3 regions of the Kosakonia sp. YIM B13571 genome follow, and region 3 is predicted to be linked to each of the others. Evidence: predicted binding sites of a transcription regulator. Region 3 holds the regulator's gene; each other region holds the start of a gene.
What was found. The regulator LexA, encoded in region 3, represses DNA repair genes until DNA is damaged. The targets are predictions, from matches to a motif close to TNCTGTATGTACATACAGNA.
Positions count from the first base shown of each region.

Region 1: a site for LexA is predicted at 6,718-6,737, ahead of dinG (ATP-dependent DNA helicase DinG). Genes of this name have one in related genera too.
Region 2: a site for LexA is predicted at 3,289-3,308, ahead of sulA (SOS-induced cell division inhibitor SulA). Genes of this name have one in related genera too.

Region 1 covers NZ_JBHZPL010000001.1:407,802-418,750, forward strand. Annotated here, with positions in the region: gene ybiO (mechanosensitive channel protein) at 1-901, shown strand, start outside; gene rlmF (23S rRNA (adenine(1618)-N(6))-methyltransferase RlmF) at 891-1,826, opposite strand; gene ACFX4O_RS01935 (flavin reductase family protein) at 1,924-2,538, shown strand; gene ACFX4O_RS01940 (DksA/TraR family C4-type zinc finger protein) at 2,636-2,902, shown strand; gene ybiJ (DUF1471 family protein YbiJ) at 3,188-3,448, shown strand; gene ybiB (DNA-binding protein YbiB) at 3,562-4,524, opposite strand; gene dinG (ATP-dependent DNA helicase DinG) at 4,550-6,703, opposite strand; gene licT (BglG family transcription antiterminator LicT) at 7,035-7,874, shown strand; gene ACFX4O_RS01965 (beta-glucoside-specific PTS transporter subunit IIABC) at 8,178-10,016, shown strand; gene ACFX4O_RS01970 (glycoside hydrolase family 1 protein) at 10,028-10,949, shown strand, end outside.
Region 2 covers NZ_JBHZPL010000001.1:206,393-217,341, forward strand. Annotated here, with positions in the region: gene ACFX4O_RS01070 (YccF domain-containing protein) at 1-350, shown strand, start outside; gene yccS (YccS family putative transporter) at 368-2,497, shown strand; gene ACFX4O_RS01080 (TfoX/Sxy family DNA transformation protein) at 2,491-3,111, opposite strand; gene sulA (SOS-induced cell division inhibitor SulA) at 3,330-3,839, shown strand; gene ompA (porin OmpA) at 4,207-5,256, shown strand; gene matP (macrodomain Ter protein MatP) at 5,334-5,786, opposite strand; gene ACFX4O_RS01100 (AAA family ATPase) at 5,969-7,729, shown strand; gene fabA (bifunctional 3-hydroxydecanoyl-ACP dehydratase/trans-2-decenoyl-ACP isomerase) at 7,799-8,317, shown strand; gene rmf (ribosome modulation factor) at 8,392-8,559, opposite strand; gene pqiC (membrane integrity-associated transporter subunit PqiC) at 8,813-9,385, opposite strand; gene pqiB (intermembrane transport protein PqiB) at 9,382-10,949, opposite strand, start outside.
Region 3 covers NZ_JBHZPL010000009.1:18,305-29,253, reverse strand. Annotated here, with positions in the region: gene dnaB (replicative DNA helicase) at 1-687, opposite strand, end outside; gene ACFX4O_RS18385 (quinone oxidoreductase) at 747-1,730, shown strand; gene pspG (envelope stress response protein PspG) at 1,919-2,161, opposite strand; gene dusA (tRNA dihydrouridine(20/20a) synthase DusA) at 2,311-3,309, opposite strand; gene traF (conjugal transfer protein TraF) at 3,392-4,708, opposite strand; gene zur (zinc uptake transcriptional repressor Zur) at 4,992-5,507, shown strand; gene ACFX4O_RS18360 (CsbD family protein) at 5,790-5,999, opposite strand; gene dinF (MATE family efflux transporter DinF) at 6,178-7,512, opposite strand; gene lexA (transcriptional repressor LexA) at 7,594-8,211, opposite strand; gene ACFX4O_RS18345 (diacylglycerol kinase) at 8,320-8,688, opposite strand; gene plsB (glycerol-3-phosphate 1-O-acyltransferase PlsB) at 8,819-10,949, shown strand, end outside.

The DNA of each region.
Region 1 (10,949 bases), on a different contig from region 3:
GCTGTTTGATGTCTGGCACTGGCTGAATTACGGTGCGGGTGAGAAAACCGTCGATATCCTGATCCGCATTGCGTTAATTCTCTTCTTCTCCGCCGTTGGCTGGACACTGCTTGCCAGCATTATTGAAAACCGGCTGGCGTCGGATATTCACGGCCGTCCGCTGCCGAGTGCGCGCACCCGCACACTGCTGACGCTGTTTCGCAACGCGCTGGCGGTGGTGATAAGCACCATAACGGTGATGATTGTGCTGTCGGAAGTTGGCGTGAATATCGCGCCGTTACTGGCAGGGGCTGGGGCGCTCGGGCTGGCTATCTCGTTTGGTTCGCAGACGCTGGTGAAAGATATTATTACCGGCATTTTCATCCAGTTTGAAAACGGCATGAACACCGGAGATTTGGTTACTATCGGCCCGCTCACCGGCACCGTGGAGCGAATGTCGATTCGTTCCGTTGGCGTGCGTCAGGATACCGGCGCGTACCACATTATTCCGTGGTCATCGATAACCACTTTTGCCAACTTTGTTCGCGGCATTGGCTCAGTGGTGGCGAATTATGATGTTGATCGCCAGGAGGACACCGATAAAGCAAATCAGGCGCTAAAAGACGCCGTGGCGGAACTGATGGAGCAGGAAGAGATCCGCGGACTGATTATTGGCGAACCGTCGTTTGCCGGGCTGGTCGGGCTGACCAACACGGCATTCACGCTTCGCGTCACCTGCACTACTCTGCCGCTGAAACAGTGGACGGTGCGTTTTGCCCTCGACACGATGGTGAAAAAACATTTCGACCGCGCGGGCGTGCGCCCGCCGGTGCAGACATACCAAATGTTACCGGCACCGGGAAACGCAGTACAGCCAGCGTCACCCGCCAGCCCGCCACCGCCGACAGAACCTACCCTTTAAAACGTGTCTGCGCCCAGCGCTTACGCTGGGCCTCATCGAAAAATGTCCAGGCGATAAAACGGCTCTGCTTCTGGCCCTGCGCCATCTCTTTTTTTATTACCTTCACTGCGCCAACCTGCGTCAACGCGCGATACAGTTCGGGTAGGTTATCGCCGCGTGACACCAGCGAGGTAAACCACAATACCTGGCGCGCGAACTGTTGGCTTTCAGCAATCATTTTGCTGATGAAGGCCACTTCGCCGCCTTCACACCACAGTTCCTGCTGCTGTCCGCCAAAGTTAGCGGCGTCGCTGGCTGATTGCCCGAGGTTGCGACGCTTACGCTCGCTCCCGGCCTGCACGCTTTGCGCGGAGTCGTGAAACGGCGGGTTGCAGAGAATCGCATCATACTGCTCATTTTTATGAATAATGCCGGTGAGAATCGAGGCCGGATCTTTCTGCCGACGCAACCGCACTGCGCGGCTCAACCCAGGGTTTGCGTTGATGATAGCTTGTGCGCTGGCAAGAGCCTGATCGTTGACTTCACTGCCGGTAAAACGCCAGCCGTACTCATGCGCACCAATCAGCGGGTAAATACAGTTTGCACCAGTGCCGATATCCAACACGCTGGCGTGCGTCGGCACGTTACCGTCGTTGCTTTCCGCCAGCACATCCGCCAGATGGTGAATGTAATCCGCGCGCCCCGGTACCGGCGGGCAGAGAAAGCCGTCAGGGATATCCCACTCGCGAACGCCATAAAATTGCGCCAGCAGCGCTTTGTTCAGGGCTTTGACTGCCTGCGGTTCGGCAAAATTGATGGTCGTCTCACCGTGCGGATTAGTGGTAAGAAACGCACGCAATGACGGGTTCACGACGCACAACGCGTCGAGATCGTAGCGGCTGTGGTGGCGGTTACGCGGGTGCAGACCCGGCTTCTGGGCATTCATGGCATTCTCCTGTTAGCAGCGGCGTAAGATACCCGTTGACGTTGGTCGGGTAAATAAGTGAGGCTGAAGAATCTGTTTTTAACGACCGGAAAGCGCTATGTATTTTTATGAACCTGCAAAAGGACATGGGCTGCCTCATGATCCATTGAATGCCATTATTGGCCCGCGCCCCATTGGTTGGATTGCCTCGCTGGATGGGCAGGGCCGCCGCAACCTCGCCCCTTATAGTTTTTTTAACTGCTTCAATTATCGCCCGCCGATTATCGGCTTTGCCAGTAGCGGCTGGAAAGATAGCGTGCGCAATATTACCGAAACCAAAGAGTTTGTCTGGAACCTGACCACGCGTGCGCTGGCTGTGCCAATGAACGAAACGTCTGCCTCTTTGCCGCACGGCGAAGATGAGTTTGCTCGCGCAGGCCTGACGCCCGTTGCCAGCCGTATCATCAAGACGCCACGCGTGGCGGAAAGCCCGGTCAATTTCGAATGCCGCCTTTCGCAGTGTATTCAGCTTACTGCCGCAGACGGTACACCGGTCGATAGCTGGCTGGTGCTCGGCGAAGTGGTTGCCGTGCATATTGATGAAATGCTGCTGGAAAACGGTATCTACCAGACGGCGAAAGCGCAGCCAGTGTTACGCGCAGGTGGTCCGTCGGCCTATTACGGCATTAGCGAAGCGCAGCGTTTCGATTTAACGCGCCCGGATAACCGCTAGCCTCTTGCCGGGCAACGATTGCACAGTTCGCCCGGTTCGACATCAGCGCCGCCGTCCAGTTTGCTATAATTATGGTTTTGGCTTTGGAGGACACATTATGGCTTCAGGTTGGGCAAATGATGGCGCAGTGCAGCAGCAAATCGACAGCACCATTGATGATGCCGTAGCACGTGCGCGCAGCGGTTTACCTTCTGGCGAAAGTTTAAAAGTTTGCGAAGAGTGCGGAGAGCCAATCCCGGAAGCACGGCGTAAAGCCATTCCCGGCGTACGTTTATGCATTACCTGCCAACAGGAGAAAGATTTACATAATTCTACATTTGCAGGATATAATCGCAGAGGATCGAAAGACAGCCAGCTACGTTGACCTTTCCTGACGTCTGTAACCAGCGCAAGCGGTTGCCTTTACATCCACGAAACCCCGCCCTGAACGTAGCAAATTGTGCCACGAAAAACGGTGCCAGACCGACTGGTGGTAAATTGCGCTTTTTTCATCACTAAATTTCTTTGAATTCAAAACTTTAATCGTTGTTCAATTTTTTAGAATAAGGCCGTCAATTCTCTTCGATTTTATCTCCCGCCAAAAAACGTGATACTCATCACATCGACGGAACATTGTCCCCCATACAGAATAACCTGCGAGAAATTAACGATGAAAACCATCAAATATGCTGTTGCTGCTATCGCGCTGTCCACCCTCTCTTTCGGTGCCTTCGCGGCACAATCAGTCACCGCTGCTCAGGCAGAGAATCTGAATAAAATCGGTGTTGTTTCCGCTGAAGGCGCGACCACGCTGGACGGGCTGGAAGCCAAACTGGCAGAGAAAGCACAAGCCGCTGGCGCAACGGGCTACAGCATGACTTCCGCTACAGGCAATAACAAACTGAGCGGCACTGCGGTTATCTACAAATAACCGAAAACCGCGTTTTACCCCTGGCAAATTAACCCTCTGTCAGGTGCTCCCCCCTCATTAACCCTGTTGTTACCCTTTTTTGCCCGTCCAGAGATGTGACGGGCTTTTTTTTGTCAGAAACTCTGCGCAACCCGCGCCAGACCCTCTTCCAGCGTCGCCACTTCACCCGTCGCCACCAGACAGCAGGCGATCTGAATTTTGAGCGACTCCGGCACCGCTTCACTTCCCGCAAGGCAGCGTTCTGTCCAGCGCGCTGTACTTTCCGCGTCTTTCGCTGCTCCGTCACTTGCCGCGGGTGCAGCATCGTCACGCGCATAAAGTACGCGCTCACCCTGCGCATCAATCAGGTTGATTTGCGGGCATCGTTGCGGGTTAGCATAAACTTCCCCTTCCGTGCCATGCATCAACAGGCCGCGTCCGCCAATATCGGCAAAGAATTTCCCCACCCGAGTGATGTACTCCGGGTGCGAAACGCTGGACAAACGCAGCGCGGCGTCTTTTTCAAAGGGCGTTGCCAACTTTGCCAGCGTGTGCGCGCTGTTGCGCACGCCCATCCGCCAGCGCATCGCCAGCTGTTTTTCCAGCGGTGGACAGAGTGCACTCACAGGAATATAGACCGGGTGATGTCCCTCCAGCTTCGCCTGCGCCTGGCCTGCGTGCAGCGTGGCATCAATTCCCAGTAGTTTGAAAATGCTCTCCGTTACGACGCGTGTCGGATCTTCAGTGACGCCATGCACCACGACCGGAAAACCGAGTTTGTTGAGCAAAATCGCCAGCAGCGGCGTCAGGTTCGCCTGCTTACGCGCGCCGTTATAGCTGGGAATGACAATCGGCATCGGCTTAGCTACCGGCGGCGTCAGTTTCAGGGTGTGTTGCTGCATCGCCTCGTAAAAGCCGAGCATTTCCGCTTCCCCTTCCCCTTTAATACGCAGAGCAATCAAAATGCCGCCCATCTCCAGATCCGGCACTTCCCCCTTCAGCATCTGCGTATACAGACCACGAGCAGTGTCGAAATCGAGGTCGCGGGCGTGGTTTTTCCCACGACCAATTTCTTTAATGATTTTGCGGTAATCCATAGCGACTCCTTGCGGGCTCACATCGTTAACGGCGTTTGCGACGCTTCTGTTCTGGTTTTTTCACGGGTTTCTTCACTATAACGTCCGGCATCACCGGTTGTGAAATAGGAAACACAGGTAGCGCATCAAGCAGGCGTTTACCGTAGCTTTTGGTCAGCAGCCGTTTATCGTAAATAACCACTTCTCCACGGCAACTGTGGCTACGGATAAGCCGCCCCACTTGCTGAATAAGGTTAAACGACGCGCTGGGCAGGCTCTGCACTTCAAAAGGATAACGATTCAGGCTTTTCAGCCACTCGCCTTCAGTGATCACCACCGGGCTGTCGATAGGCGGAAAGGCAATTTTATGGATATGAACCTGCGTCAGGTAATCGCCTTTGAGATCCAACCCTTCAGCGAATGACTGCAAGCCGACCAACACGCTGCGCTCGCCGTTATCGATACGTTTACGGTGCAGTTCCACCAGTCGATAACGCGGTTGATCGCCCTGCACCAGCAGCAATAAACGCAAGTCTGCGACATAGGTTAAAAACAGCTGCATCGCACGCTGGCTGGCGAACAGCACCAGCATCCCAGGGTGTGCTTTACTCTCAACCTGCTCGCGAAACCAGGTCGCCATTTCCGCAATGTGCTGCTCTTCGTTTTCCATCAGCGGCTCATAACGCATCTGCGGAATAACAATTTTTCCCTGCTCAACATGGTTGAACGGCGAACCAAGCGTGACAAAGCGATCCCCGGCTTTCTCTTTTAAACCGCTCATCTCTTGCAGACGATTGAAACTGTTCAGCGAACGTAACGTCGCCGAGGTCACCACGATGTGCGGAACGCTGCGCCAGAGCAGCTTTTCCAGCTGATCGCTCACCCGAATGCCCACACAGTGGAACAGCAGATGCAGCTGTCCGTCACGCGCCTCGCGAGTGGCCCATTTGGTCACCGGCGCACCGGACGCCTGCGCCATTGAGGCCAGCCGCCAGAGTTTGCTCTGGCTTTCGAACATGCCCAGCGCGCGGTTCATCTGCAAAATGATCCGGTGCAAACGCACAATGTCTTGGCTACCGGTCTTCTCGCTTAAATCATTCAGGAACAGTTCTGCCAGCCCACGCAGCATCTCCGTCAGTTTTGCCAGCCGCTGGCAAATCTCCATCACTTCATTTGGCAGCTCGCCCATTGCAAAGCGATATTCCGCCTCCTGGCCCGCCGGAAGGTAAAGATTGAGAATGTTGTTAAGAGAAGCGATAAGTGCGTAAAGCTCCTCACAATGGGCGTTGAGCCGCTCCGGTGTCGCCAGCGGCGGCAGCGTTTTCGGGCGAAACTGCTCAAGGCAGGTCGCCACCAGTTTGGTGAACAGATCGAGCTGGAGCTGATACCAGGGTGCGGTGATTTCCGCCGTCATCTCCAGCGCATCACGCGCCACATCCGGTAGATGGTGGCCTTCATCCAGCACCAGCAGCAGGTTTTTTGGCTCCGGTAGCACCGCTTCGCTCTCCATCGCCGCCATCACCAGCGCGTGGTTGGCGACCACGACTTCAGCTTCCTGAATTTCGCGGCGCGCGACAAAAAAGGGACACTCGCGGTAGTAGTGGCAGTTACGGTTCAGGCAACTGGCTTTATCGGTGCTGAGACGTCGCCACAAATCATCGGTGATCGCCTTATCGGTGTGATCGCGCAGGCCATCCCACTTATAGCTGTCGAGGTCAGCTTTCAGCGCCGCACACCGCTTCTGCTCCTCCTGGTTGCCAGGTGTCAGCTCATCGTCCAGAAATGCCAGCAGGTCCTGCTGGTTCGGCTCGCTGCTTGCCAGCGCCGCCAGGTTGCGCGGGCAGACATAGCGCCCACGGCCAAACGCGGCGGTAAAGCGTAAATCGGGGATAATTTTGCGCAGCAGCGGCAGATCTTTACTGAATATCTGATCCTGCAACGCCACGTTAGCCGTGCTAACTACCAGCGTTTTTTGCTCTTCACGCGCGATGGCGATGCCCGGAATGAGATAGGAGAGCGTTTTCCCCACGCCGGTCGGCGCTTCAATCGCCAGATGACGCCCTTCATCCCCCGCCAGCGTTTTCGCCACGTCAGCAATCATCTGCCGCTGCGGCGCGCGGGGAATAAAGTCCGGGATCTGTTGTTGCAACGCCTTATACCAGGCGGCAATCTGCGCTTTTAGCGCGGCGGTAAGGGCCATGAGGAAACCTGAAATACTGTATAAACAGACACTATTGTGGCATTTTTAGCGCCCGTAGGATAACCCTTTTTGCCTGGCTGGAAGCACGTCCACATATTCCACGCGTCACTGATCGGATACAGGATATTTTTCACAACGCCGATCACAAATTGGCAGATCCATTCGCCATTGCCCTTCAGGTCGCGTTGATCATTTATTCAGGCAATGCTAGTTTTTACCTGCATTACGCTTGTTACCGAATATCGGGCAAAACCTAAATGCAGAGAAAGAGGGCGACATCCGCTCGCTGCTGTATTTACGTTTTGCCCGTTTTTGTTTGCAGGAGTTGGCGATGCTGGTCAAACAAATATTAAATAATAACGTTGTCAGCGCCATTGATGAGCATGGCCTTGAGGTTATTCTGACTGGGCGCGGCTTAGGGTTTAATACTCAAAGCGGCGCACGCGTCGATGCGCAAGCCATCGAGAAAATATTCCATTTGCAGGACTCTCAAGTCTCCGCACGTTTTAAAGATCTGGTTAGCGAAGTGCCGGTGGAAATAGTGCAACTCACCGCCGATATTGTTGCGCTGGCACGCTCCACGCTTTCGCATAAATTAAGCGAAGGTCTGTACGTTACGCTGGCCGATCACTTGCACTTCGCGCTACAACGCGTAGAAAAAAATGAAGTTTTACCCAATCCGTTAGAGTGGGAAGTGCGCCATTTCTACACCGAAGAGTACGCCATTGGCCGCCAGGCGATCGGCATGATTGTTGCGCGTACCGGCACATTATTACCCGACAGTGAAGCCTGTAGTATCGCGTTGCATATAGTGAATGCCGGGCTGAATGATACGATGGGTAAAACCACAAAAATTACACGGCTTATTTATCAGTTACAGAATATCGTTAAATACTTTTTCACCCTGCCGCTCGACGAGCACAGTCTGAATTACCAGCGTTTCATTACCCATTTAAAGTTTTTCGCTCAACGGGTGATTGATGGTGTGGTGTTAAATAATGACGACGAAGAGTTATTTGCCATGGTGCAGCGTCGTTATCAAACCACCCTGAAATGCGTTGACGCGATTAACGAATTTGTCGGCAAGAATTATCACCACACGATGAGCAATTCGGAAAAACTTTATCTGACCGTGCATATCGAAAACGTGGTACAGCGGGCAGAGCCGTAATCACGGTTGTTAGTCAGGTACAGAGAGTGTGAATCACAGGAACGTGGCAGCGCCGTAAATCCCCGGAGTTTACAAAAGTAAGTGACAGGGTGAGTGCCAAATCGGCAAGGCGCCGATTTGAACACGGCGCATGGATGAGCCGGGCAAAAGCCAGCCCTCCTGTGGTTTGAAGTATGAAGTGTATGAATTCTTTCCAGGCTTGTTACTGTTAAATCAGGCAAACCCCAGAAGAACAAAGCGCCGGTGGGTAACCGGTAATTGTTATGACACCTGCACCGCAGGTGTCAGTCTGGAGGAATGACCATGAACTATCAGGATACCGCGCAGCAGATAATCAATAAGATCGGCGGCAAGGGCAATATTCTGTCATTGTTTCACTGCATCACCCGTTTGCGTTTCTTACTGAAAGATAACGATAAAGCCGATCGCGCGGCGCTGGAAGCGCTGGATGGCGTGATTGGCGTAAACATTTCCGGCGATCAGTATCAACTCATCATCGGTAATGACGTCGCACCGCTGTGCGATGCATTGCTGGCGAAATTACCGGGTGTCTCTGCCACCAGCGCAGCGCAGCCCGGAAAACGGCGCAACCCGGTATCGGTGGTGCTGGAGGGGTTATCCAGCATCTTTTCGCCGATCATTCCGGCGATTGCCGGGGCCGGTATCCTGAAAGGTGTACTGGCACTGATGGTGGCAATGCACTGGCTGGAAACCAGCAATCAGACCTACCAAATCCTGCTCGCCATCAGCGATGGCGTGTTCTACTTCATGCCGCTGGCGCTGGCCTTCAGCGCGGCGAGTAAGTTTAGCGCGAACCCCTATGTGGCAGTTGCGCTGGCAGCCGCCCTCTTCCACCCGGCGATTCAAACGCTGTTTAAATCCGGCGCACCAGTCAATTTTATGAGCCTGCCGGTGCCAACGGTGAACTACGCCTCTACGGTGATCCCCATTTTGCTCGCCGTCTGGCTGCTTAGCCGGGTGGAAAAGCTGATAGATCGCGTGATGCCCGGCGTGCTGAAAACCATGTTCGTGCCGTTGTTAAGCTTGGTTATCGTCACGCCCATCACCTTGATTGCCATCGGCCCGCTGGGGATTTTCGCCGGGAACGAGCTCTCCAGCGGCATTATCTGGCTGGTGGAAAACGCTGGGGTCGTGGCAGGCGTGGTGGTCGGCGGTACGCTGTCGATGATCATCATCACCGGGATGCACTATGTACTGGTGCCTATCATGATCAACAACATCAGCACCATGGGTTTTGACCCGTTCAAAATTCTTTTCTATGTCGCCAACCTCGGTCAGGCAGGGGCGGCATTTGGCGTGTTCCTGCGCGCCCGCGATAAGAAGCTGAAATCACTGGCGTTGACCACCAGTTTTAGTGCCGCGATGGGCATTACCGAACCGGCGATGTACGGCATCAACATCCGCTATAAACGCCCGTTTGCCGCCGCGCTGATTGGCGGTGCCTGCGGTGGCGGTTTCGCGATGGCGATGGGCGTCAAAACCTACGCCTTCGCCCTGAGCGGTTTGCCCGGCCTTCCGGCGCTGGTTGGCCCGACATTCATGTGGGCACTGGTCAGCATTGCTATCTCTTTTGTCTGTGCGGCGGTTGTCACCGTGGTGCTTGGTTTTGAAGAGACCGTGGTGGCAGGCGTCAGCCCGATGCCGGTAGAGCGCAGCGAGGAGAAACTCTTCGCGCCGGTCAGCGGCGAGTTGAAACCGCTCAATACCCTTAGCGATCCGGTGTTCGCCGATGAAATTTTTGGTAAAGGGATCGCCATTTATCCCACCAGCGGCGAGTTGCGTTCACCGGTTAATGGCAAGGTGGAGTCCCTGTTTGAAACCCACCATGCGCTGGCGCTGCAAAGTGATACCGGGGCGGAAATCCTGATTCATATCGGCATCGACACGGTGAAACTCGGCGGTAAGCACTTCACCAGCCACATTGCTGCCGGGCAAAACGTGGAGGTCGGTGATTTGCTGGTGAGCTTCGATCTGGCGGCATTGCAGGCGGCAGGCATCGATCCCAGCGTGATTGTGGTGGTCACCAATAGCGAACAATACGGCGATATCAGCCCGGTGAAAGCGAATGGCGATGTCGCCAGCCGGGACGCATTTCTCACACTGACCGCAAGTGCGGCGTAAGGAGCAGAGGCATGGCATTTTCGAAAGCATTTCCGGAAGGGTTTTTATGGGGTGGCGCAACCGCCGCCAACCAACTGGAAGGCGCGTGGAATGTAGGCGGTAAAGGGCTTTCCGTCTCGGATGTTTATACCTTCGATAGCAACCTGCCGCGTGAGCGCTGGCTCGATCAGTGGCTGGGCATGACTCACGCGCAGGTGCAGGAAGCACAGGATCCGAACAGCAAAAAATATTACCCAAAACGCAAAGGCAACGACTTCTATCACCACTTTAAAGACGATATCGCCCTGTTTGCCGGCATGGGTTTTGGCTGCTTCCGTATGTCAATCGCCTGGACGCGTATCTTCCCGCGTGGCGATGAAACCACGCCGAACGAAGCGGGACTGAAATTTTACGATGAGGTGTTCGACACGCTACTGGCACACGGCATTGAGCCGATTGTGTCGCTCTCACACTATGAAATGCCGCTGGCGCTGGTGACCGATTACGGCGGCTGGCCGAACCGCCAGGTGGTGGATTTCTATGTGCGTTTCGCCACTACGGTCTTCACCCGCTATCGCAAGAAAGTGAAGTACTGGATGACCTTTAACGAGATCAACTGCGTGAAACATCACCCGTATGTCAGCGTGGGCGTGATTGAAGAGGAGAACCCGCATCTGGAGCAGGATAAATACCAGGGCGCGCATCATCAGTTTGTTGCCAGTGCGCTCGCCACCAAAGCCTGCCATGACATAATTCCTGGCTCGCAGGTCGGCTGCATGATCAGCTATCAGATGCTTTATCCGCATACCTGCCACCCGGACGATTTGCAAGCCTGCGAAGAGATGCAGCGCGTGTCGCTGTTCTTCAGCGATGTCCAGGCGCACGGTTATTACCCTGCTTACACTGACCGCATGTTGGCAGAAAAAGGCGTGACGCTAAAAAAAGTGGTCGGCG
Region 2 (10,949 bases), on a different contig from region 3:
TCACTCTGCCGTTGACGCGTTCCTGCTGGGAAATCACAAAGCTCTCACTTATCCCCTGGGGAAATGAAGCCATTCACATTGATGAACTCGAACCGCAGAGCAAAAACAGCCTGCTAAATGCGGGTGGGACATTATTGAATATTGTCTGGTTTGTTCTGTTTGGCTGGTGGCTATGCATTATGCATATTACCGCCGGTATTACTCAGTGTCTTACCATCATCGGCATTCCCGTTGGCGTCGCGAACTTTAAAATCGCTGCGATTGCACTGTGGCCAGTTGGCCGTCGGGTGGTATCTGTAGAAACCGCTCGCGCAGCCCGTGAAGCCAATGCGCATCGTCGCTTTCAATAATCGGATCGCTTGCCATTATGTTAAGTCCTCTGCTTCGCCGTTATACATGGAACAGTGCCTGGCTCTATAACGTCAGAATTTTTATTGCGCTTTGCGGGACTGCTTTGCTGCCCTGGCTACTCGGCGAGGTGAAACTGACCATCCCGTTAACGCTTGGCGTCGTTGCCGCCGCACTTGCCGATCTGGATGACCGCCTGACGGGGCGTCTGAAAAACCTGATAATTACGCTAGTGTGCTTTTTTATTGCGTCTGCATCCGTGGAGTTACTCTTCCCGTGGCCATGGTTGTTTGCGCTTGGGCTAGTGACATCCACCATTGGCTTCATCTTGCTTGGCGGGCTTGGACAGCGTTACGCCACCATTGCTTTTGGGGCACTGCTCATTGCGGTCTACACCATGCTGGGGATTTCCCTTTTCGAACAGTGGTATCAGCAACCACTACTGCTGTTGGCCGGTGCCATTTGGTTTAATTTGCTGACGCTGGTTGGACATCTGGTTTTCCCCATTCGCGCTCTACAAGACAATCTGGCGCGTTGCTATGAACAACTGGCGCAATACCTTGAACTGAAATCACGTCTATTCGATCCGGATATTGAAGATGATAGCCAGGCGCCGCTCTATGATTTAGCACTGGCGAATGGCCAGTTAGTGAACACGCTCAATCAAACCAAAGCCACGTTGCTCACGCGTTTGCGCGGAGATCGTGGGCAGCGCGGCACACGTCAAACATTGCATTACTATTTTGCGGCGCAAGATATTCACGAACGCGCCAGTTCGTCGCATATCCAATATCAAACACTGCGCGAACACTTTCGTTATAGCGACGTGATGTTCCGCTTTCAGCGCTTACTTTCCATGCAATCACATGCGTGCGCTCAGTTATCACGCGCCATTTTGCTACGCACTCCGTATCAACACGATACTCGCTTCGAACGGGCATTTACCCACCTTGACGCGGCACTTGATCGCCTTCGTGCCAATGGCATCACGCCTCAGGAGCATATAAAAGCACTTGGTTTTCTTCTGGATAACCTAAGGGCTATTGACGCTCAGTTAGCAACTATTGAATCCGGGCAGCCACAGCACGCATTATCAAATGACACTGAAAATCAGCTTTCGGACGATAGCCTGAGTGGTTTTAACGACATACGGCAGCGGTTACGTAATAATTTGACGCCCGAATCCGCACTCTTTCGCCACGCAGTGCGCATGTCGGTGGTGTTATGTATCGGCTATGCTTTTATCCAAATAACGGGGCTACAGCATGGTTATTGGATCTTGCTGACCAGTCTGTTTGTCTGCCAGCCTAACTATAACGCCACTCGCCACCGCCTGAGGCTGCGCGTAATTGGTACGCTGATTGGGGTTGCGATCGGATTGCCGGTACTTTACTTCGTTCCATCACATGAAGGGCAACTGATACTCATTGTCATCACCGGCGTTCTGTTTTTCACATTCCGAACAGTGCAATACGCTCATGCCACGATGTTTATTACATTGCTGGTGTTGTTGTGCTTTAACTTACTGGGCGAAGGATTTGAAGTCGCGCTTCCCCGTATTCTTGATACGCTCATAGGTTGTGCTATCGCCTGGGCGGCGGTGAGTTTTATCTGGCCGGACTGGCGTTTTCGACACCTGCCCCGTGTCACAGAGCAAGCCTTCGACGCGAACTGCCGCTACCTTGATGCCATTCTTGAACAATACCATCAGGGACGCGATAACCGTCTTGCTTACCGCATCGCCAGACGTAATGCTTATAACCGTGACGCGGAACTGGCATCGGTCGTTTCAAATATGTCTTCCGAACCCGGAACCTCACCTGAACTTCGCGATGCCGCGTTCCGTTTATTGTGTTTGAATCATACCTTTACCAGTTATATTTCCGCACTTGGCGCACATCGTGAGCAGCTATCCCAGCCGGATATTCTACGTTTGCTTGATGATGCAGTCTGCTATGTTGACGATGCCCTGCATCACCTACCAGCAGACCAAAAACGTGTTCAGGATACCCTTGTCGATCTATCCCAACGCATTAAACATCTGGAACCGCGCCCGGATAGCAAAGAGCCACTGGTACTGCAACAGATTGGCCTGCTGATCGCTTTATTGCCTGAAGTCAGCCGGCTGAAAAGCCAAATCACTCAATAAGGGTTTGCGCCTTTCTTCAAAACCCCCTTAAACCACTCCATCAGTTCCCGGCGTCGAGGCGCCGGTAACGCAGCCTCATGAAGCCCAACAATTGCGCCCTCCAGTGCGAGAAGCACTTTTGCGCTCAGATGCTCATTTGTTTTTCTCAATCTAAGCCAACAAACTTTCGCCCCAAGCATTCGCAATGTATGTGCATCCAGAACACCTGCTTCATGGAGTTGGGCTTCAAGTTGAAAAGTTAGGTTAGGCAGATCGCGCAACCGCGTCCTGGCACTGCGCCGATCTTTATCACGCCGGGCAGCATCGAGTGAAAGTGCCGAAAGTTGCAGAAGTAGCGAGCGATCGCGCCACAAACTCTCGCTAACGTAGTAGTAATTTAACGAAACCTGACGCCCGCGTTTGTTGAATACCAGCAAAGGAGCATCTTGCGTAACCGTGTATTGCGCACTCTCGTCACATGCTCGAAGGTAGAGTTCCCCCTCGGCAACCATCGCGAAAACAGTTTTATCCACAGACAAGCTGTAACCGCCAAAATGAGCGCGGTGACAAATTGTTCCGAGAGGCATGAGGTATTCGCGCGACTGATATATCCGTTGATAAGATAGGTCTTCCATGATTTTTCCCTTATAAATCACGTAGTAAAAGGTAGTTTGCGATTAGTGAAACCATTATGCAGGAACATAGGCAACTGTGAGCAAGACAGCAAGCAAATTTTTCATTACATGACGGGGACGAAACAAAAATGCGAGATAGTTTCAGAAAATGAGGTTGATCTCTGAGCATGCAAAGGTTACTGTATAAACATACAGTAACTCACAGGGCTGGATTGATTATGTACACTTCAGGCTATGCTAATCGTTCGACAACACTCGCTTCTACACTCAACAAATTGAATCACGTTGAGACCTCCAGCATCACTACCGGGCTGATTAGCGAAATGGTCTATCGTGAGGACCAGCCCTGGATGACGCAGCTGCTTTTACTGCCTTTGCTGCAGCAACTCGGGCAACAATCCCGTTGGCAGCTGTGGTTGACGCCTCAACAAAAGCTCAGCCGTGAGTGGGTGCAATCCGCTGGGTTACCCCTCACCAAGGTAATGCAGGTGAACCAGCTCTCTCCAAGCGTAACGCTGGACTCAATGATCAAGGCACTGCGCACCGGCAACTATAGCGTTGTTATTGGCTGGCATTCTGAAGAGTTGACGGCTGAGGAACTTAGACTATTAGCTATGGCGGCAGAAGAAGGCAATGCGATAGGCTTCGTTATGCGCCCAATACGCCACGATCCTCTGGCTGCGAGACAGCTTTCTGGGATAAAAATTCACTCGAATTTGTATCATTGAGTAAATTTAAGAGTTTTCCTAGGATAATTTTTGCGTAAGGGCAGGGCTTAAAATTTATCGTCAAAATACAGCGCGAAAGCCTGTGTAGCGCGCTTTGTACGGAAAGAGCCGTGGCGAAATATTAATCAGAAGTGTTAAATATTGTGTATACAAAGCCTTTTTTTTCATATGCCTGACGGAGTTCACACTTGTAAGTTTCCAACTACGTTGTAGACTTTACATCGCCAGGGGTGCTCGGCATAAGCCAAAGATATCGGTAAAGATATCTGCAGAGTTGTCAGTGAGCAATGCCCCCGGTGAAGGATTTAACCGTGGCTTCTCAACAGAGATTCCCATGGCGATTTTTGGATGATAACGAGGCGCAAAAATGAAAAAGACAGCTATCGCGATTGCAGTGGCACTGGCTGGTTTCGCTACCGTAGCGCAGGCCGCTCCGAAAGATAACACCTGGTATACAGGTGGTAAACTGGGTTGGTCCCAGTATCATGACAAAGGTGCGGTATGGCAGAACGATGGCCCGACCCACGAAAGCCAACTGGGTGCTGGTGCGTTCGGTGGCTACCAGGTTAACCCGTACGTAGGTTTCGAACTGGGCTATGACTGGTTGGGTCGTATGCCGTACAAAGGCGACACCGTTAACGGCGCGTTCAAAGCTCAGGGCGTTCAACTGACGGCTAAACTGGGTTACCCGGTAACTGACGATCTGGACCTGTACACTCGTCTGGGTGGTATGGTTTGGCGTGCAGATGCTCAGAACAACCAGGGCTTCAAAGATCACGATACCGGTGTTTCCCCGGTCTTCGCTGGTGGTGTTGAATGGGCAGTTACCCGCGACATCGCTACCCGCCTGGAATACCAGTGGGTTAACAATATCGGTGATGCAAGCACCGTTGGTGCTCGTCCGGATAACGGCATGTTGAGCGTAGGTGTTTCCTACCGCTTCGGCCAGCAGGAAGATGCTGCTCCGGTAGTGGCTGCTCCGGCCCCGGCTCCGGCTCCGGAAGTACAGACCAAGCACTTCACTCTGAAGTCTGACGTTCTGTTCAACTTCAACAAAGCGACGCTGAAACCGGAAGGTCAGCAGGCGCTGGATCAGCTGTATGGTCAGTTGAGCAACCTGGATCCGAAAGACGGTTCCGTAGTGGTTCTGGGCTTCACCGATCGTATCGGTTCTGACGCTTACAACCAGGGTCTGTCTGAGAAACGTGCACAATCCGTAGTTGATTACCTGGTTTCTAAAGGTATCCCGGCTAACAAAATCTCCGCACGTGGCATGGGCAAATCCAACCCGGTTACCGGCAGCACCTGTGACAACGTGAAACCGCGTGCAGCGCTGATCGACTGCCTGGCACCGGATCGTCGCGTTGAGATCGAAGTTAAAGGTAGCAAAGACGTTGTAACTCAGCCGCAGGCTTAAGTTTCCGTCTAAAAAAACCCCGCTCATCGGCGGGGTTTTTTATTGCCTGAAATTATATGTAGGGATAATCCCCAAACCTATTTTTTCCCGAGTAATGCCTGCAGGTCATGTTTCAACGTGGACATCTGAGATGCGTACTTCTCCTTGTGTTCAGCATCTTCGATCAGCTGGACAATCGTTTCAGAAAGCGTTTTTCCCCTGCGTTGCGCTAACCCAGCCAGACGCTGCCAGACCACAAATTCCAGGTCGATCGATTTTTTACGCGTATGCTGATGTTCGGCGTTGAAATGCCGTTTGCGGCGGGCGCGGATAGTTTGCTTCATCCGGTTAATCAATGCCGGATTGATATGCTGCCCAATCCAGTCATTGACCTGTACGGGTTCATTTTCGAGTGTCAACAATAAATCGACCGCGTCTTTAGCGGCACTGGCTTCTATGTAGCGCGTGATTAATTCCCCTTCACGATGCTTTTTTACCAGATACTTCCATTTCCAGCCGCTTTCGAGATTTTCCAGTTGTTGATATTTCATTGCGCTCTCAACGTGACCGTGTAACTCAGTTCAGAATATCAGTTTTTTCCAACTCTGCTGAAAAGAAATCACTACCCCGGTTAAGGCAATAACGTTCGCGTCGCGAAAGCGTGTAATCAATGTGTGCTGTACGAGCGTTTACGGTATAATCGCGCCTTTGACATCAGACTAAAAAAACGACTTTGACCATTACAAAACTTGAATGGAACGACCTGGTTCCTGATACCACCAGCTATCAGGAAGTGTTTGAATCGTCCGAAATAGCCCGCGAAACGGACTTCTCCCTGGCCGACACGCAACCCCGATTACAGTACGCGCTGGAGCAATTGCTCTATCCGCAGGCGACGTCACGCTTTTTGCTGGCTAAAGCACCAGAAGAAGCCGAATATCTTGCGCTTATTGCCAGCGCCACCGAAATGCTCATTCCTGAAGCCCGCCCATTTTCTGGCGGCCAATATCATGTTAATGGTTCAGCGATTCGCTTTGAACCTTCTGCTAATATGCAGGCAAATTTTATCGGCGACAAACCGACCGTAATCGCCGAATGGGTCGAGGCAGAACAACTTTTTGGCTGCCTTCGCCAGTTTAATCAGGAAATCACTTTGCAACCCGGTCTCGTCCACCAGGCAAACGGTGGGGTGCTGATTATTTCCTTACGTACTCTGCTCGCGCAGCCGCTTCTGTGGATGCGCCTGAAAACCATGGTAACGCAGCGTCGTTTTGACTGGGTTTCCTTTGATGAATCGCGCCCCCTGCCCGTCATTGTGCCGCCCATGCCGATGGATCTCAAAGTCATCCTGGTGGGTGAACGTGAATCACTGGCGGATTTCCAGGAAATGGAGCCGGAACTCGCATCGCAGGCAATTTACAGCGAATACGAAGAAACGCTGCAAATTGCCGATGCTGAAACAATGTCCATATGGTGCCAGTGGGTCGAGCAAACCGCACGCGATGCGCACTTGCCTGTTCCTGCGGCTGATGCATGGTCAAAACTCATTCGTGAAGCCGTCCGCTACACAGGCGATCAGGAAACATTACCACTTTGCCCAATGTGGTTGTCACGGCAACTGCGAGAAGTGGCAGCCATGTCCACCGATGAAACCTTCAGCGGGGAAGAATTCCAGACAATGCTTGCTCAGCGAGAGTGGCGTGAAGGCTTCCTGGCGGAACGCATGCAGGATGAGATCCTGCTTGAGCAAATCCTGATCGAAACCGAAGGAGAACGCATCGGTCAAATCAATGCGCTGTCCGTTATTGAGTTTCCGGGGCATCCACGCGCCTTTGGTGAGCCCTCGCGAATCAGTTGTGTGGTACATGTTGGTGATGGCGAGTTTAACGATATTGAGCGCAAAGCTGAGCTGGGCGGTAATATCCACGCCAAAGGCATGATGATCATGCAAGCGTTCCTGATGGCAGAGCTGGATCTGGAACAACAGATTCCCTTCTCCGCCTCACTCACCTTCGAACAATCATACAGCGAAGTCGACGGTGACAGCGCATCCATGGCTGAACTGTGCGCTTTAATCAGCGCACTGTCTGAAGTTCCGCTTAATCAGAGTATTGCGATCACCGGTTCAGTGGATCAATTTGGTCGCTCTCAGCCGGTCGGCGGCCTGAATGAAAAAATCGAGGGCTTCTTCGCTATTTGCCAGCAGCGCCAGCTCACAGGCAAACAAGGTGTGATTATCCCCTCGGCAAATGTGCGCCATCTCTGCCTGCATCAGGAACTCTTGGATGCTATCCAGGCGCAGCAATTTTTCATCTGGGCCGTGGATGACATGATGGATGCGCTACCCTTATTAACGGGCTTGTCGTGGGATGCCGAAGGGCAAAACAACCTTAAGCAACTCATCCAGGAACGTATCGCGCAGGCAACGCAGCAGGATGCGCGCCACCGCTTCCCGTGGCCGCTTCGCTGGTTGAACTTGTTTATCCGAAACTGATCGGACTTGTTCAGCGTACACGTGTTAGCTATCCTGCGTCCGAAACTACAAATAAGGCTTACTGAGAACATGGTAGATAAACGCGAATCCTATACAAAAGAAGATCTTCTTGCCTCTGGTCGTGGTGAATTGTTTGGTGCGAAAGGCCCGCAATTACCAGCACCGAACATGCTGATGATGGACCGTGTGGTCAAAATGACTGAAACCGGCGGTAACTTCGATAAAGGCTACGTTGAAGCTGAGCTGGATATCAACCCGGATCTGTGGTTCTTTGGCTGCCATTTCATTGGCGACCCGGTGATGCCAGGCTGCCTCGGCCTCGATGCAATGTGGCAGCTGGTTGGTTTCTATCTCGGCTGGCTCGGCGGCGAAGGCAAAGGCCGCGCGCTGGGCGTCGGTGAAGTGAAATTTACCGGTCAGGTACTGCCAACGGCAAAAACGGTGACTTACCGTATTCACTTTAAACGCATTGTGAACCGCCGTTTGATTATGGGTCTGGCGGATGGCGAAGTGCTGGTTGATGGCCGCGTTATCTACACTGCTGCTGACCTGAAAGTGGGCCTGTTCCAGGACACGTCTAATTTCTGATATCGGGTTACTTACATACCCCAGTAAAGGCGAAACCTCCGCGATGCGGAGGTTTCTTTTTTAAAGAGACAGAATCAGGCAATGACTGCCCTGTCTTCCATGGCCTCTCGCCAGCCTCCCAGCCACTCGGACCTTTGATTCAGGGTTTGGTAGGGACACATTTCCTTCGGACGCCCGGTAATACCAGCCTGATAACCACGTTGATGTGCCCGTTCCAGGCGATCGCGTTTTTGTCTCTTCATGCCTCGTTTCCCTCATTATTTGATCTGGTGGAAAAGAAAACAGTGGTCACTTAATGTGCAGCCACAGGTCACAAATACCTTGAATAGAGTTCGTCGTCAATGCGCAAAATTCACGCCAGTGTCATAAATGTGAGCTACACAAAAATTCATTTGTACAAAAAATGTGAGCTAGCACAACTAATGGTTTGTGCCCAAACATAAAAAAACCGCCATAGCTTTCGCATATAGCGGTTTTTATAGTGTTTAGATTTACTTATGGCAGACGATTTAACGCATTCGCAATACTGGCAGCTTCTTGTTGCCAACCCTGCGCCAGCATTTTCACCATTTCATCATAACCATCCTGCTGCTGTTTCAGCTCGATATGAAAGGGGCGCTTAACCAATTGTCCCTGATGTTTAAGCAACCATTCGCCGCTAACAATCACTCGCCCATCATAGCGACCATGAAAACCGGTCACTGTTACGTTTAGCGTATCTTGTTCACTCCCCAACGGCTGCGATGCGACCACCCAGCCAGGCAGCTGATTGCTCAAATTGGACACCAGCGTGTTACGCAGTTGCTGATCGAGCGGGCTTGCCCATAAATTATTCGTTGCAATGACGTACTGCACATCGCTGGTTTGGTACACCACGCCATTACCCGCGAGGAAATCAGGTACCGAAACCTGCTCAACCCACAATTGCCGATTTCCCTGCTTTTGCCCGGCCATCTCCTGCACCTTTACTTGCGACGGCGAAGGCAGTTGATAGTAGCTTTTGTTATCACCACCACTACTGCAAGCTGTCAGCAACAGCGCCAGCATCGCTAATGCGCTCTTTTTCATTCTTTTGCCCTCTTCGGCTGCGGATCGGGTTTCCCTTTCGCTTCAAACACCAGCGCGTTGCTCTTATCGTTGAGCGTTTTCAGCACCGGCTGCAGTTCACGCAGCACTTGATCGAGGCGCTGCATATCCGCCACCATTTTGTTATAAGCGGCGGAGCCCGGCTGGAAGCCCTGCATACTGCGGTTGAGCTCGCGTAACGTGCTTTGCATATCTGTGGGCAATTGCTGCATCGACTGGCTGGCGGTCAATTTATTGAGGTTATCCAGTGTCGTTTGCAGACGTTTAAGCGTTTGTTGGCTTTCAGATAGCGTGCTTGTCGCCTGCTGGATCATCGGGTTCAACGGTAAATTATTGATTTTGTCTAACGTATCCATTAACCGCTGCTGGATCTGCGCCAATCCACCACTCACTGTCGGGATAATTGGATAGCCAGCAAACTCATGCATGCCGGTGATCGCGGGGGCATTATTGTAGAAGTCGAGATCAACATACAGCGCGCCAGTAACGATATTGCCGGTCTTCAACGAGCCTCGCAAACCGCGCTTCAATAGCTCATTAAGATGTGCGCTCATATCTGGATCTTCACCCAGTTGGTTCGCCAGACGTTCCGGCTCAATACGGATCAGGACAGGAATACGGTAATCATCATTCAACGCCTGGCGCATACCTTCCGTAAAGAAAGGCACCTTGCTCACCGTACCAAGGCGGATGCCGCGGAATTCAACTGGCGCGCCGGGTTGCAATCCACGGATCGAATCTTTAAAGAACATCAGATAATCAACGTGTTCGGTGTATAGCGAATCCTGAATACTGCGCTGATCGTCATACAACTTAAAGGCGCTATTTTCTGCCACCGGCTGCCCTAAATCCATCCCGTCCGGCACATCAAAGCTGACACCGCCGCCAAACAATGTCGTCAGCGACCCCATCTCGACGCGCATCCCGGCGGAGGTGAGATCGACGGCAATGCCACTGTCTTTCCAGAAACGCACATTGCTTGTCACCAGCCGATCGTTCGGCGCGTTAATGAATAACTGATAGCTCATGGTCCGTTTTTGCGTATCAAAGGTGCTGGTTTCAACGGAACCCACACGATAGCCGCGGAATAACACCGGATCACCAGCCGTTAATTGCCCCGCTTTATTGCTATCGAGGATCACGCGAATCCCCTTCGCATCCGGCGGCGCTAGCGGCGGGGAATCGAGCAAGTTATAGCGCTCCGGCGCATTGCCTTTCACACCGGGCTGAAGTTCGATATACGCGCCAGAAAGTAGCGTGCCAAGCCCGCTAATTCCTTCGCGGCCCACCTGCGGTTTCACCACCCAGAAAACCGAGTCATTATGCAGTAGCTTTTCCATGCCGGAATTAAGCCGCACTTTGATCTCAACATGGGTCAAATCATCGGTTAGCGTCGTGCTCTCCACGACACCGACATCCACACTGCGGCTTTTAATCGTCGTTTTACCACCGACAATCCCTTCGGCGTTAGTGGTGATTAGGGTGACTTCCGGGCCTTGATGGCTGTAATGATAGAAAAGGATCCAGGCCCCAATCAGCGCCGTCA
Region 3 (10,949 bases):
ACGCGCCGCAACAATGATCAAATCCGACGGCTGTAAACCTGCCGTCTTCTTATTGAGATCGTCATAGCCCGTGTTAACACCGGTTACACCGTCGTGTGGCTGCTGGAAAAGCTGCTCAATGCGCGAAACGGTCGCTTCAAGCACATCGGCGATGTTTTTCGGACCTTCGTCTTTATTCGCACGGCTTTCGGCAATTTTGAAAACGCGGGATTCGGCAAGGTCGAGCAGATCTTCACTGCTACGCCCCTGCGGATCGAAACCGGCGTTGGCGATTTCATTCGCCACCGAAATCATTTCGCGCACTACCGCACGTTCGCGCACGATATCGGCATAAGCACTGATGTTCGCCGCACTTGGCGTATTTTTGGAAAGCTCCGCCAGGTAAGCGAAGCCGCCAACGATGTCCAGTTGCCCCTGTAGCTCCAGCGATTCCGCGAGCGTTATCAGATCGATGGGTTTGCCCATCTCCTGCAAGCGGTGCATCTCGGTAAAAATATGGCGGTGCGGGCGCGTATAAAAATCATCCGCCACGACGCGTTCGGCGACATCATCCCAACGCTCGTTATCCAGCATTAAACCGCCCAACACCGACTGCTCCGCTTCAATAGAATGCGGAGGCACTTTCATCCCCTCGAGCTGCACATCGCGGGGTTCAGTCTGTTTGTTGAAGGGTTTATTTCCTGCCATAGTGAATGGAGCTATCCGGGTTATGAATGGGTTGAGAGATTATCACATCAGGAGGAAGCATGGCGACGAGAATAGAATTTCAAAAGCATGGTGGGCCTGAGGTGCTTAAAGCGGTTGAGTTCACCCCCGCAGCGCCAGCGGAAAACGAAGTGCAGGTAGAAAATAAAGCCATTGGTATCAACTATATCGATACCTATATCCGTAGCGGGTTATATCCACCGCCAGCGTTACCCAGTGGGCTGGGCACCGAAGCGGCTGGCGTGGTAAGCAAAGTGGGCAGCGGCGTTACGCAGGTAAAAGTGGGCGATCGCGTGGTGTATGCACAATCGGGGCTGGGTGCGTACAGCTCGGTGCATAACGTTTTAGCGGATAAAGTCGCAGTGCTGCCGAACGCTATCTCCTTTGAACAAGCCGCGGCGTCATTCCTGAAAGGGTTGACGGTGTTTTATCTGCTGCGCAAAACGTATGAAATCAAGCCCGATGAAATGTTCCTGTTCCACGCTGCCGCCGGTGGCGTCGGGCTGATTGCCTGCCAGTGGGCAAAAGCGCTCGGTGCGAAGCTGATTGGTACCGTGGGTTCCGCGCAAAAAGCGCAGCGCGCATTACAGGCCGGCGCCTGGCAGGTGATCAACTACAGCGAAGAGAATGTGGTGGAACGTGTCAAAGAGTTAACCGGCGGCAAAAAGGTCGCGGTGGTATACGACTCAGTGGGGAAAGACACCTGGGAAACCTCGCTTGATTGCCTGCGCCGTCGCGGGCTGATGGTAAGCTTTGGCAACTCTTCCGGCCCGGTGACAGGCGTTAATCTGGGTATTCTTAACCAGAAAGGCTCGCTCTACGCCACGCGCCCTTCCCTCAATGGCTATGTCACCAACCGGGAAGAGCTGCAGGAAGCCAGTAATGAGCTGTTTTCGCTGATTGCCAGCGGGGTTATCAAAGTGGATGTGGCCGACAGCCAGAAGTTCGCGCTGAAAGATGCGCAACAGGCGCATGAAGCGCTGGAAAGCCGGGCGACGCAGGGCTCAAGCCTGTTGATCCCTTAAGCTAAATACCTGAAAGAATTAGGGCTTCCCGTGGGAAGCCCTTTCTTTTTTTGTTCGGCTGCATTGTAGGGTACAGCACGATGAATTCGTTAACGTCGCGATAGTGACAGATTTAATAAGTAAATCCTATTCGGTTCTAAGCAATGTTCCGGGAAAAGTCTTCGGTATGTGACGAACCACGCAATACTTTAGTAACGCCAACGGTTATTGCGTTGATAACGTGGGACCTTCGGTGCTTTCACGGCACGGATAACCCAGACAACGGCGACAGCCAGCAGCAGCCATGGCAATAGCTTGATCATCAACGCGAAAAGGCCGCCGAGAAACATAACAGCCGTTGCCACCAGCAGCGCAGCGATAATGCCCAGCAGCGAAACGCCGGTCACCAGCAACATGATAAAAAAGCCCACGATAAACAGTAATTCCAGCATGATGGATCTCCCAAAGAGGTAACTCTCGTTGCTATTACAAGAACCATGCCTACAAGAACCATGCCAGGAAAAATTGACTTATTTATCAATAAAAAAGCTCCGTGACAGAGGGCGGAGCTTAGTGAATTTGACTACCTTTTGGTGAAATTTTAACGCTTTGACGCCACCAGGTTGAGCGCGTGTTCCACTACCGCGATATCCGCACCGGCTTTATGCGCATTTTCACTCAGATAACGACGCCACTGGCGCGCGCCGGGAATGCCCTGAAACAGCCCCAGCATATGGCGAGTAATATGCCCGAGATACGCGCCCTGACTCAGCTCGCGCTCGATGTAGGGATACATGGCGCGCACCACGGCGACCGGATCGGCATCTGCTACGTCTGCACCAAAGATCTCGCGGTCGACAGACGCCAAAATACCAGGGTTCTGATACGCTTCGCGACCGACCATCACGCCATCCATATGTTGCAGATGCGCTTTGGCTTCTTCCAGCGATTTGATACCGCCGTTAATCGCCATTGTCAGATGCGGAAAATCACGCTTCAACTGATAAACGCGCGGGTAGTCCAGCGGCGGGATTTCCCGGTTCTCTTTCGGGCTTAACCCCGAAAGCCACGCTTTGCGCGCATGGATGATAAAGCTTTCGCACTCGCCTTTTCCGGCCACGGTGCCAATAAAGTCGCAGAGAAATTCGTAGCTGTCCTGATCGTCAATGCCAATACGCGTTTTGACAGTGACTGGAATCGACACCACATCACGCATCGCTTTGATGCAGTCTGCCACCAGTTGCGCTTCGCCCATCAGGCACGCGCCGAAACGACCATTCTGCACACGATCGGACGGGCACCCGACATTGAGGTTAATTTCATCATAACCACGCGCTTCAGCCAGCTTCGCACAATGGGCAAGCTGCGCTGGATCGCTACCGCCGAGCTGCAACGCTACCGGATGTTCCTCGTCGCTGTACGCCAGGTAATCGCCCTTACCATGAATGATGGCACCGGTGGTGACCATTTCGGTGTAGAGCAACGTCTGGCGCGACAGCAGGCGCAAGAAGTAGCGGCAATGTCTGTCCGTCCAGTCGAGCATCGGCGCAATGGAGAAACGATGGGCAGGAAAAGTAGCGGACTGATTGTGTGGCAGCATGGCGAATATTTAAGCATCGAATGAAAAAGGGGCGCTACTATAGCACAGGGAAAACCGGAGGCGCAGCGCCTCCGGCTAAACCTTAGAAGGTGACGCTCAACTGCGCGCCAGCACCCCAGGTTTCATCTTCACCGACCAGCCCCATCAAATCGACATGGACGCGGTTAAACGGTGCAAAACCGACACCGCCCGTGAAGACGTTTTTATCATCGCCTTTCACATCCGCGCGGTAACCGGCACGTACCGCCAGCCAGCTAAGCGGGCGAACTTCCGCACCAACGCCCACATATTGGGAGTTTTTCTCGCTCTTAAAGCCTTTGGTTTCAGTTAAATCCCCGTCGGCGCTTAATGTCACCAGATCGTTGTGCCAGGCCGCACCAGCGGTCACCACCGGGCTAATCTGGTAGGTGTCTTTGTAATTGGTGACGTCACCGGTTCTACCATTGCGAATACGAATATCCTGAGTATCGATATCACGGGAGATAAGGTTGGTGCCGGTTAAGCCAACAGTGATGTTTTCACCAAAGTCCGCCGCAGCACCAACATCGATGTTAAAGCCAGTGTCATCAGTACGATAACGGCTGTCTCTCAAGTCACTGCTTTTGTAGTCATAAATAGAGGCAGTGTAGTTGTAGACCCACGTTTTTTGCAGTTTCGGCGTCACACCAAGGGATAGAGGCACGCCAGCGACTTCAAACTGGCGCGCCATAGCGATACCAAAGTCGGAGACGATTGCCGCACGGCCCGCTGCGGTGGAGTTGAGGTTTTTGGTGATCTCTTCGCTACCGTTTGGCGAGAGCACCGCTCCCAGCGCTTCACCGGCAGCCACCGTGGTACTGTTCTGGATGCTGCGCAGGTAATCGATATCTTGCTGATCAATATTCGAGCTTACGCGGGCGTGCGCATACGCTTTGGTGACAAAAGCCAGCGAGAGCACATCGTTCGGAATACTGACCGCAAGGCCAGCGGCAGCTTTAGCCTGCGCGGTTTTGCCTTTCAGAAACACCAGTTCGTCAGCCAGGTCTTTTGCCGCACTCTGGAACTGATTTACTGTGCCAATCGGGTTGGCAATGATCTGCGCGGCGGTCAGGTTATCGACCACGTTCTTGTAACCATCAATTTTGTCATTGATGTTATCAATTTCATCGCGAAGGTTATCTTTGTCGGTAATTTGCGCCTGAATGCTCGGCAGGATAACTGTGACGTTATCTTCCGGCTTGGCTTTCGCCAGCAGCGCCGGGTTTATGAGTGCTCCACTACCATAATTTGCCGATGCAACACCCGTTCCTCCCATTGCATCGTTACGTGCTTCTGCCCAGGTATTGGCTGCCCCGGCTTGATTTGCCGCAAAGAAGGAGACAGCGATAGCGACCGCTGAAAGTTTACATTTTTTATTCACAATATGTGTCTCGTAGCCAGATGAGTTTTTTAAGCCTGTTTATTTTAAAACAAACAGGAATTCACTATTGCTGCGAACAACGACCAAAAAAGAAGCTAAATCAGGTGAACGTACAGGATATATACGAACACTATAGTTATTGAGGAAACTCTCAATATTTATAGAAGAGGATATTCATTTCGGGAAGGAAAGTGTGGAAAGGAGTTTACGGGCGGCGATCTCGGCGTTTCCGGCAGGACATGGTAAAGTGTGGGTTTCTATTCTCATCGACCAGAGAGCGCCAATGGATAAGACCACTTCGCAAGAGATGTTAGTGCAGGCTGAAAAGCTGTGCGCGCAGCGCAATGTGCGCCTGACTCCCCAGCGCCTTGAAGTGTTGCGATTACTAAGCCTGCAACAAAGCGCGATAAGTGCTTATGATCTGCTCGATCTGCTGCGTGAAAGCGAGCCGCAAGCAAAACCGCCGACGGTTTATCGCGCGCTTGATTTCCTGCTGGAGCAAGGCTTTGTCCACAAGGTTGAGTCCACTAACAGCTATGTGCTGTGCCACCTTTTTGACCAGCCGACGCACACTTCTGCGATGTTTATTTGTGATCGCTGTGGTTCAGTGAAAGAAGAACAGGCCGAAGGGGTAGAAGATATTATGCATGCGCTGGCGGCGAAAATGGGTTTTGCCCTGCGGCATAATGTGATTGAAGCACATGGCTTATGTGCGGCCTGCGTGGAAGTGGAAGCCTGCCGACATCACGATCACTGCCAGCATGACCATAGCGTCCAGGTAAAGAAAAAACCGCGCTAACTTATCACCTCTTTTATTGGCTATTCATTACACACAACATTTCGCGAAAAATTTCGCATTCTAAAGGCGGCAAGCGAGCAAATGTCGGGGGAACCTGCGTCGGTCAACCGTTGATAAAACGCGATAGAGAGATGTGGCCTAGAGCGTAAAGTGTGGAAGCTTGTATGCCGAGTGGAGGCCGTTCGTGCTGATGAATGTGAAATTTGAAGGGGGGTGGTACATCCTTGTACCTTCGGGCAGGGTAGCCTTCAGAGAGTTAACATATATGAGGGGATGTGCTGGCTACCAACGGTAATCATTACGCGTTTCCCAGTCCGTCACTTCTTTTTCCGCCTGATCTTTCGCGTAACCGTAACGTTCCTGGATTTTACCCACCAACTGATCACGTTTACCTTCAATGATCGTCATATCGTCATCGGTGAGTTTGCCCCATTTCTCTTTCACAGTGCCTTTAAACTGCTTCCAGTTACCGCCGACTTCGTCTTTATTCATCATGGACTCCTTATCGTTCGGTTAAAAATAGACGTTCTCGCCGTGCTGAACGTATTGATTATTGTAGTCAGGGATTCGGCATTATGGATTTTATTCGGAATCTTTAACCATCTAATAAGATAAAAGCAGCGTAAACGAGACAAGAAAAGCAGAGCGCTAAAGCAGGGATAAAGTGCTATCAGGAAGGATCACTCGCAGCAAACCAACTGTTGTCACGCCAGTGGCGACGCCATACTAGCGTCAGCGTCAGCCCACGCAGAGCAAGAAACACAGCAAGCGACAACCACAAACCGTGATTACCCAAAACAGGCACGGTGAGTAGCGTAACGGCAAACCCCGCCGCCGCCACTGCCATACTGTTACGCATTTCGGCCGCGCGCGTCGCACCGACAAACATACCGTCCAGCAGATAACACCACACCCCCACTAGCGGTAACATAACCTGCCAAATTAGATAATGCCCGGCAAGCTGTTGCAGGGCGGGTAGCGACGTTAACAACGCGATAATTTGCTGACCCGCCAGCGCATACACAACGGCAAAGAACAGCGCCACCAGACCGGCCTGCCGGCAAGCAGCCCGCCAGATATGCATCAATTGACGGCCGTCTCTGGCGCCGTAAGCCTGCCCGGAGTGGGCTTCAACCGCATACGCGAAACCATCCAGCGCATAAGCGGTAAAGGTTAAAAACATCATCAGCACCGCGTTTGCTGCCACCGTCTCATCACCGAGGCGGGCACCAAACACCGTTATCGAACCAAAGCAGAGTTGCAGCAGCAACGAACGCAACATGATATCGCGGTTCAGCGCCAGCAAACGCCGTACGCCGCCGCGCCATGCATTTTTCAACGTCAGCAATGGAATACCGCGCATCACCAGTACGTGTCGCACCATCCACAAGCCAATGACGAAAGTGACGTATTCCGCTATCACCGTGGCAAGCGCTGCACCTTGCACATTCATATGCAGCCCCATGACCAACCACAGATCGAGCACGATGTTGAGCAGGTTCCCCACCACCAGCAAGATCACCGGTGCGCGCGCATACTGCACGCCGAGCAACCAACCGAGCAATACCAGGTTGCCCAGCGAAGCGGGTGCGCTCAACCAGCGAATATCCAGGAACCGCTGCGCCTGTTCCAGCACCGCCTCGCTACCGCCGGTGATATGCAGCGCCACGCCGATAATCGGCGTGCGCAACACAGCAATCAGTACACCAGCGCCCAGCGCCAGCAGCAAAGGCTGGACTAACGCACGCGCCAGCGCGGGCGCATTCTTCGCGCCGAACGCCTGAGCTGTTAGCCCGGTGGTGCTCATGCGCAAAAAGAGCAGCAACATAAAGAGGAAACTGGTTGCCGTTGCGCCAATCGCCACACCGCCCAGGTAAACCGGGCTGTCCAGATGCCCCACTACCGCCGTATCCACTAGCCCCAGCAACGGGACAGTGATATTCGAGAAGATCATCGGCAGTGCAAGCCGCCAGAGCGCTTTGTCGGATGTGGTTAGCAGTGGCATGGTATGAATGTGAATGTTATTGAGGGAAAAGAGGAGATCGCTGCGGAACCTGAATCAGCTCCGCAGCAGAGCGAATGTGCGTTACAACCACGCGCCATTACGAATGACACCGACCGCAAGCCCTTCGATGGTAAAGTTTTGATCGCGCAGATCGACGACGATCGGGGAAAACTCACTGTTTTCCGGCAGCAGTTCAACGGTGTTGCCCTGCTTTTTCAAACGTTTGACCGTGACTTCGTCTTCAATACGCGCAACAACGACCTGGCCGTTACGCACATCTTGCGTTTTGTGCACCGCCAGCAGATCGCCGTCCATAATGCCAATGTCACGCATCGACATGCCGCTCACGCGCAGCAGGAAATCCGCATGGGGTTTAAAGAGGCTCGGATCGACCTGGTAATGGCCTTCGATATGCTGCTGCGCCAGCAGAGGCTCACCCGCCGCGACGCGACCAATCAGCGGTAAGCCGATATCGTCCTCTTCTTCTTCAAGCAGCAGGCGAAGACCACGCGATGCGCCAGATACGATTTCGATAACCCCTTTGCGCGCCAGCGCTTTGAGGTGTTCTTCCGCCGCATTTGGGGAACGGAACCCCAATTGCTGTGCGATTTCCGCACGCGTTGGTGGCATACCGGTTTGAGTGATGCGATCGCGAATAAGATCGAACACCTCTTGCTGCCTGGCCGTTAATGCTTTCATCCCGCCCCCTGGGTGTATATACAGTTATGCTGTGAGTATATACAGCTAAAGGCGATTTTGGAACCAAATTTAAGCAAAAAACCAGAACGTTATTGAATTCTGGAAGCGTTATCGAAAATGCGACCAGAGTAATGCGATCCAGGTAAACATCGCCAACAGGATAGACATCAGCACCGCCGCTGAGCCCATATCCTTTGCTCGCCCGGAAAGTTCATGGAATTCAGAGCCAATACGATCGACCACGGCCTCGATGGCGCTGTTCAGAATTTCGACAATCATCACCAGCGTCACAGAACCAATCAGCAGTACGCGCGTCATTGTGTCAATATCGAGCCAGCAAGCGATTATAATTGCCAGGGTAACCGCAACGGCTTCCTGACGAAATGCCGCTTCATTGATCCAGGCGGCGCGAACGCCTTTCCAGGAATATCCAGCGGCTTTAATGATCCGGGTGAAACCGGTGGTATTATTAGCCATTTAAAAGAACCTTTTTATTAAATTGGCGTCAATGTCTCAGCAAGCGCGCAGCGGTACAACAGAAATTATGTGTGCTTTCTGATATTCTTGCGGCGCAATGGCACTATTAACCAGAGGCTTTACATCCTTTATGTCCGGCTGGCCACGAATTTACTACAAGTTACTGAATTTACCATTAAGCGTACTGGTAAAAAGTAAATCGATCCCCGCAGAACCTGCACAGGAGCTGGGTCTCGATACGTCACGTCCCATCATGTACGTGCTGCCTTATAACTCAAAGGCAGATTTACTGACTCTACGCGCGCAGTGTCTGGCACATGAGCTGCCCGATCCCATGGAACCGCTGGAAATCGACGGCGCTTTGCTGCCGCGTTTCGTGTTTATCCACGGCGGCCCGCGCGTGTTCACTTATTACGCGCCAAAAGAAGAGTCGATCAAGCTGTTCCACGACTACCTGGATTTACACCGCAGCCATCCTGATTTGGATGTGCAAATGGTGCCGGTATCGGTGATGTTTGGTCGTTCACCGGGGCGTGAAAAAGGCGAAATTAACCCGCCGCTGCGTATGCTGAACGGCATCCAGAAATTCTTTGCTGTTTCCTGGCTTGGCCGCGACAGCTTTGTGCGTTTTTCACCGCCGGTTTCGCTGCGTCGTATGGCGACCGAACACGGTACCGATAAAATTATCGCGCAGAAATTGGCGCGCGTGGCGCGTATGCACTTTGCCCGCCAGCGTCTGGCCGCAGTAGGTCCACGCCTGCCGGCCCGTCAGGATTTGTTTAACAAATTGCTCTCGTCCAAGGCGATTGCCCGCGCCGTTGAAGATGAAGCGCGCAGCAAAAAAATCTCCCATGATAAGGCGCAGCAAAACGCCATCGCGCTGATGGAAGAGATCGCCGCGAACTTCTCCTACGAGATGATCCGCCTGACTGACCGTATTCTGGGTTTTACCTGGAACCGTCTCTATCAGGGCATTAATGTGCATAACGCTGAGCGCGTACGCCAGCTTGCACATGACGGTCACGAAATTGTCTATGTGCCCTGCCATCGCAGCCATATGGACTACCTGCTGCTCTCCTATGTGCTCTATCACCAGGGGCTGGTGCCGCCGCATATCGCCGCCGGTATCAACTTGAATTTCTGGCCTGCCGGGCCGATTTTCCGCCGCCTGGGTGCTTTCTTTATTCGCCGGACATTTAAAGGCAACAAGCTTTATTCCACCGTGTTCCGCGAATACTTGGGCGAGTTGTTCAGCCGTGGTTATTCGGTGGAGTACTTCGTTGAGGGTGGACGTTCGCGCACCGGGCGTTTGCTGGATCCGAAAACCGGTACGTTGTCGATGACCATCCAGGCGATGCTGCGCGGCGGCACGCGTCCAATCACGCTGGTGCCGATTTACATCGGTTATGAACACGTGATGGAAGTAGGTACTTACGCCAAAGAGCTGCGTGGCGCGACGAAAGAGAAAGAGAGCCTGTTGCAGATGGTACGGGGCTTAAGCAAGCTGCGTAACCTCGGTCAGGGCTATGTGAACTTCGGCGAACCGATCCCGCTGATGAACTACCTAAATCATCATGTTCCGGAGTGGCGCGAAGCCATTGATCCCATTGAATCCATCCGTCCGGCGTGGTTAACACCAACGGTGAACACCATTGCCGCTGACCTGATGGTGCGTATCAACAACGCCGGTGCGGCTAACGCCATGAACCTGTGTTGTACCGCGCTGTTGGCTTCCCGCCAGCGTTCACTGACGCGCGAGCAACTGACCGAGCAGTTAAGCTGTTATCTCGAGCTGATGCGCAACGTGCCTTATTCCCCGGATTCGACCACGCCTTCGGCCAGCGCCAGCGAGCTTATCGACCACGCGCTGCAGATGAACAAGTTCGAAGTCGAGAAAGACACCATCGGCGATATCATCATTCTGCCGCGTGAGCAGGCGGTGTTGATGACGTACTACCGCAACAATATTGCACATATGCTGATGCTGCCGTCGCTGCTGGCAGCGATTGTCACCCAGCACCGTGCCATTTCACGTAGCGAGATCCTGCGCCACGTCGAGTTACTCTACCCAATGCTGAAAGCCGAGTTGTTCCTGCGTTGGGAAAAAGCGGAGCTGGCGCCAGTGCTGGAGAACCTGACGCAAGAGCTGTTGCGCCAGGGCTTGTTGACGGTGAAAGACGATCGTCTGAGCATCAATCCGACGCACTCCCGCACGTTGCAACTGCTGGCGGCAGGCGCGCGCGAAACCTTACAGCGTTACG